One region of the Spirosoma sp. KCTC 42546 genome, then DNA from elsewhere that is predicted to be linked to it. Evidence: riboswitches for the same ligand, from Rfam matches in the RefSeq annotation. Region 1 holds a riboswitch; the other holds the start of a gene.

What was found. A riboswitch is a leader RNA that binds a small molecule or an ion and turns the genes downstream of it on or off. The one in region 1 is predicted to bind cobalamin.
Region 2: it holds a riboswitch for cobalamin, as region 1 does, so the genes downstream of both, metE (5-methyltetrahydropteroyltriglutamate--homocysteine S-methyltransferase) here and EXU85_RS01850 (TonB-dependent siderophore receptor) in region 1, are expected to answer to the same signal.

Annotation. Positions count from the first base shown of each region.
Region 1 is NZ_CP041360.1:413,141-416,315, reverse strand. It holds gene EXU85_RS01855 (YncE family protein) at 1-14, opposite strand, end outside; gene EXU85_RS01850 (TonB-dependent siderophore receptor) at 18-1,829, opposite strand; cobalamin riboswitch at 2,036-2,321, opposite strand; gene EXU85_RS01845 (pitrilysin family protein) at 2,415-3,175, opposite strand, start outside.
Region 2 is NZ_CP041360.1:1,277,493-1,280,667, reverse strand. It holds gene metE (5-methyltetrahydropteroyltriglutamate--homocysteine S-methyltransferase) at 1-1,287, opposite strand, end outside; cobalamin riboswitch at 1,448-1,659, opposite strand; gene EXU85_RS05130 (DUF6660 family protein) at 1,696-2,085, shown strand; gene EXU85_RS05125 (TonB-dependent receptor) at 2,156-3,175, shown strand, end outside.

The DNA of each region.
Region 1 (3,175 bases):
AATTGATTTTTCATGAATTATAAAGAAGGAAAATTGATAATGAGATTTATTGCCCAGTTTCGGCCCGGAAACGCGTTTCGACTCACTCCCAGTATCAGTGCATCGAATACATTATTGACTTGTCCCTGAATGCGAATCGGCGCTGGCCCTAGTTTAGCGGTATGCTCTAAAAGCACATTGGTTAGCATTACCCCTTTAAAAAACTGGCTATTGTCAAAGGTTATGTACCGGCGCGAATTGGCCTGCATTTGTACACTAAGGCGTGTTTGTCCATATTGTAAATATGTATTGAGCGTACCAGTGTGAATGGGCACATAGACCAACTGCTTCCCGATAACATCCTGAGAATAGGCGTTATAGGCTCGCTCCTGTGAGGAACGCGTTAGGGCGTAACCGAGCCGCAGTCCCATTCGCCAGATATTCTGTGCATAGGTCAAACTGGTGTTAAATTCGAACCCTCGCGCAACGACTAATTGCAGATTTTCGACATGGTAATTGGTAGTCGGATTCCAATATGTCCAGTTATCAACCCGGTTATGGTAGCCTGTTAACTCTGCAGTTAGGTTAACCCGATCAGACAAGGATGCATTTGCGGCCAAGCCAGCTTCGAAATTCAGCCCACTTTCAGGCAACAGATTTGGGTTGCCTAACTCAATCCAGTAGCGTTCATTCAAAGTTGGTACGCGGTAATTTCGACTTATCGAACCCTTGGCAGTGAGCTTAAATCGACTATGCTGAACAAGTTGGTATTCAGCCCCAAGCGAAGGCGTAAGCGGTGGATTAAACCGCATTACAAACGCTTGCCGAATATTAGCTGACACTAACCAACGTGTTGTTTGAAAACGTAGTAGCGCATATATATCCCCCCGATCTTCCTGAATTAGTTGTCCACCATAGCCATCCGTTCGGGTACGGTAATGCGACCACTCGCCCCCAATCCGTAGGTTCAGTTGTTTGGTATTCGTTGATACGAGCGAAAACTCACGCTCGGCCCGACTAATAAGCCGCTCCGTTTCGGTATGGCTTGGCGTATCGAAGTTGCCTTTCGCATAGTCCAGCACATCGCGAATCCAGCCTACCCGGAAAGTCATACGATTCGCTTCATAAGTAGCCAGCAGTCGCGCCGATTTCGTTCGGGTACGTTCCCGGGCTATGGTATCCTGGGGAGTAATAATCAGGTCATTGTCGGTCAACCAGGCATTGACTGAAATTTGCCGACCACTTTTATGGAGAAAATAAAGATCCTGTATGAATCCACGTTGCGCCGTTGTCGAGGGTTCCAGAAAATAATGCTGCCGTTCGGTGTACGGATAGTCGTTACTGAACTGGTTTAGATACGCAAACGTCTTACCCGACAGTTTCCAACTCTGCCCCAATGCCGATGCATAGCGAATACCTAGCTGCATCTTATTATTCCGAAAACTAGCAAACTGTTGACCAGTCGTTGCTCGTACGCCTGATTGCCAGCCGGGAGTACTGCCGAGGAGAATACTCCCTCCTACCGCATCGGAACCAACTGTGCTGGCCGAGGAACCATATTGAACGGCTAACCGATCGAAACCGGCAACGGGTAGGGTAGAGAAATCCGTCTGGCCAAGATTAGGCTGGTTGATATTGATACCATTCCAAAGTACGGCGGTATGATTGGCCGATGTACCGCGAAAGGCAACCGTAGCCAATTGTCCGGGCCCATAGTTTTTAAAGGCCAAAGGTGTATTAAGCGCTAATAGATCGGTTAAGGAGCCAAATCGAAATTGAACTAGCGTTATTGAATCAATACGCTGAAGTTTCTGGCCCGCCAGGAACCGTTCGGGTGCAATAGCACGCACAGTTACTGCCGATAGCGACACAACTGTTCCCAACTGATTCCTAGACGTGACCCTAGAGGAATCCGTTTGTGCGAAACCGGTATGACCTATTAACAGGCCAGTAACCAGAATCAGTACCCACCAATGAAGGGCTTGTTTTACCACTATAACTTCTGAACAAATTGTGCGTCAACAGCACGCGGTTGGGGCGTTTCCTCCGAACACCAGAACAACGGATGGTCTTTGGCAGGTCTCCTGACTCGTCTCGTCGGCTCTGGCCTTCCCATACTGATAATCAGCACAGTGGCTACGAAGAATGAACCGATTTTTAATGGACAATGAATAATGATCAATGTAAAATGGCTGTAACACCATTATTCACTCTACATTATAAATTATACATTCAATAAGACTTACAGTTGCGGGGACAGTGTTGGCGTTGCACCAACTTCCCTTTTAAGCCTTGAAAGTCGCTATGAAGCGACATAAGGCACCAAAAACTCAGGGCAAAGGTAGGGGAATTTAAACACAGAGACACAGAGTACAAAAAGAAATCTGTCAGGCAAACCCTCTCAGTGTACTCCGCTCCTCTGTGTTCAAGTACGTTTAAAACCCGTCGGCTTTTATTTCTTTCTCGGTAACGGTTCCGTATTTTTTCACTTTATCCCGAATAGTTTCAGCCTTACCGACCAACACGAATTGGAGGTTATTTTTCGGGAAATATTGATCAATGATCTGGCGCGTTTTAGCCACGGTTAACCCATCAACATTCTTCTGAAAGTTATTGATAAACGATTCATCAAAGCCCAGGCTGAACATATCCGTCAGCAGATTTGATAGCTCACTAGCGGATTCGTATTTCGGTGGAAAGTCTGCTTTAACGTAGTTTTTAGCCGATGCGAGCGTCTTTTCGTCGATGCCCGTTTTATGCAGGCTATCAAGCACCTGCAACGCCATATCAATGGCCTGCGTGGTGGTACTGACTTTAGTAAATGTCGAAATGGCAAAAGTACCGCTCTTACGATACGTACCGAAACGGCTGCCTGCACCATAGGTCAGACCTGAATTTACGCGCAAAGCATCGTTCAGCCAGGAGGTAAATCGTCCACCCAAAATTGTATTAACAACGGTTACTGGAATAAAATCTGGATTACTCTGCGTGATGCCTTTACCCCCAATCAAAAAGGTTGTTTCACGGGCATCATCCTTGTTCACTAATAAAACCCGATTCTTATCGAATGAGAACGTTGGCTCTGTCAGGGCAGGTGATGTTGCGGCTGCCGTTTTCCAGTTTCCAAACAAGTCGGTGATCCGTTTTTTCATTTCCGCCGTCGTAAAATCGCCCACGATAGCGATCGCAGCCCGGT
Region 2 (3,175 bases), 860 kb from region 1:
CGAGTCCTGACGCTGCGCATCTTTCTCCGTCAGTTGACTCAGACGTGCCTGCACAGCCGGGCGGTTTATCAGCGTCGATTGCCAGCGGGCGATTAGGGCCGTTTGGTTAGTTGCCAATGTTGCGGTTGCCTGCGCGTTCGTCGGCTCCCGGAACAGCGTCACCAGGGTTGCTACTTCATCCAGTTTCTGCCGGGCGAAGGCCATCCACTGCTTGATTTCGGGCGTTAGCCCCTGCTCGTTCGTTTCTGAATTTAAATCGCAGGGAACGTGTACCAGCGAACACGACGGCGCAATGAGAATTCGGTTCTGTCCAATTTTTTCGACAGCTCGTTGAATCGTTGCCCGCGAGGTTTCCAGGTTATTGATCCAGATGTTACGGCCATCAACCACACCCAGCGACAGGCGTGTTTGTTTATGGACAAAATCGGTTTGCAAAATATCGTCCAGCTGATTTGGGCAACGGACCAGATCCAGATGCAACGCATCGACCGGTAATTGACTAACCAGATTCAGATTGGCTCCGTAGCACTCGAAATACGAAGCCAACAGCAGCTTGAGTTTCGGAAATTGAAGCCGAAGCCGGTTGTAGGTTTTGGCAAAAGCCGCCCGTTGATCATCCGTCAGATCCAGTGAGAGTGTAGGTTCATCGAGCTGAATCCAGTCGGCACCCTGCTCCTGTAGGCGGCTCAGGATGACCTCGTAGACTGGCAATAACCGATCGAGCAAATCGAGCCGATCAAAGCCAGGCTCTTTCTCTTTGCCAAGTAACAGGTACGAAACCGGCCCCAGCAATACGGGTTTGGGCGTGGTGCTCAGTGTTTGTCTCGCTTCTTCGAATTCGTCGAAAAGTTTCTCAGAGAGCAGCGTAAACGCCTGATCGGCAGTAAACTCCGGCACGATGTAATGATAATTGGTATCGAACCACTTGGTCATTTCCATCGCTTTCAGGTCCAGCCCGTTCTGCTGGTACCCCCGCGCCATAGCGAAGTACAGCGTTAGTAGATCAGCATCAGCCTGATGCGACTGATCGAGCAGCGGCCGAAACCGCTTCGGTATCGCGCCAACGGTCAGGGACATATCGAGTACCTGATCGTAGAACGAAAAGTCGTTGCAGGGAACCAGCGTAATGCCAGCCTGCTGTTGGGTCAGCCAGTTATCCTGTCGAATGCGTCGACCGGCGTCCTGAAGCTGCTCAGTGGTGATTTTGTTGGCCCAGAATTGTTCACAGGCCCGTTTGAGTTCGCGGTGGCTACCGATTCGTGGATAGCCGAGATTGTGTGCGATCATGTTGTTACTAGATAAAATGGTTGATCGCGTTCGATGCCGAACTCCATACGCCTACCACTACATCAGAGAATTATCAACACGACACACCGCTTCCGTCCTCGGGGAGAGGGCGGGAAAAGAACGAGATGGTCAATCTTGATAAACCCAATTTCGTGTGGGCGTAATCAGCAAAGCTAAGGGCAAGTCTCCTGGCTTGTGACGGTATTTGCCGTCCTTCTCATCCCATCGGCGAACCGTTTCGGGACAATGGACATCGAGGGCAAACCCTTTTCTAAATGGTCACTGACAGTAGCAACGTCTGCTCGTGAATTTCACACGATTCCTTTTTCATTTCCTGAACCTCTCAGGAAAACCATTAGCTTGTTTGACGGAAAACAAAGAACGTTAGGACAAACTAACCGCATTGTGGTGGCAAAAACAAGCGTTCATCCCTTTTTGACTACCTGTTGCATTCGCCCGCCCGCTACCTTTGCTGGCATGAAAGCGATCGTGTGTCTTTTTTCGTTCTGGCTCTTGCTGCTGACCGGCCTACCCTGCCCGGATGCAGATTGCCATGCGCAACCGGACCAGACAGCCAGCACATCCACTTCGCACTCAACCGACGACCACGGACATAAAGCACCCTGTAGTCCATTCTGTCATTGCACCATTTGTCTCGGCTTTTCAATTCCCCGTTCGTTCAGCTACATGCTTTCGCTGGTTCCAAATTCAACTGCTCCTGACGAGCAGGCCTTTGTTTATCAGTCGCCTAGCCATTCCGATGTAGCGCTCGCCATCTGGCAGCCGCCTAAAGTATAACCGTTTTTCATGGATTTTCTCCCGGCTGGTCATCCATCAGTCGGCATGTTCCATTTATTCTCCCTACAGGATGAAAAACGTTATTCTATTTCTATTCTTTTCTTACATTGCTTTGGGTGGTAGTACGGCACTTCCACAAGATACCCTACGGATTTCTGTCCGTCACGCCCTCACCAAACAAGCTATTCCCGGTGCTACAATTCTATTGGTTGGCACCTCAATCGGCGCAGCTACCGATACCGCTGGTTTCACACAGATGAAACTACCGCCATCCGGCCCTTATCGGTTACGAATTTCGGCCGTTGGCTTTCAATCCATCCATCATACCATCGCAAGTCCTGGTACGGATACCCTTCAGGCTCTACTCGATCCCTCCGTAGAAGCGCTGGAGGAAATTACGGTTTCCTCTACCCGAAGCGGGCGAAGTGTTGCCGACGAACCAACACGTGTTGAAGTGATCGACGGCGAGGAGCTGGACGAAAAGGCGAATATGCAGCCCGCAAATATTGCGGTTATTTTGCGCGAAAGTCCGGGAATTCAAGTGCAACAAACATCCGTCACATCAGCCAATGCTACGTTTCGGATCCAGGGGCTGGATGGGCGGTACACGCAATTGCTGCAGGACGGGTTGCCACTTTATAGTGGATTTTCGAGCGGCCTGAGCCTGATGCAGGTGCCACCCCTGAATTTGAAACAGGTTGAACTTGTGAAAGGCTGTCAATCAACCTTATACGGTAGTGGTGCTATTGCTGGATTAGTCAATCTAGTCACGAAAGAACCTACCCGCGAGCGCGACCTGTCCTTTCTGATTAACGGCACGACTGCCTTTGGTCTTGACCTGAACGCCTATTATGCCCAGCGCAACGAAAAAGTAGGGCTCACGTTTTACGCCACCCGTAATCTGCAGCGCGTGTACGATGTCAACAACGATCAGTTTTCGGACCTCCCGCAAACGGCTCGTACAACCATCCAGCCTAAATTCTTCTGGTATCCAAACGCTACCACAACGGTTTCGGCAGGCATAATCTGGGTGAATGAACATCGGATAGGTGGTTATCTGCCATCCATTCGGAGTGAACCCACAACTGGG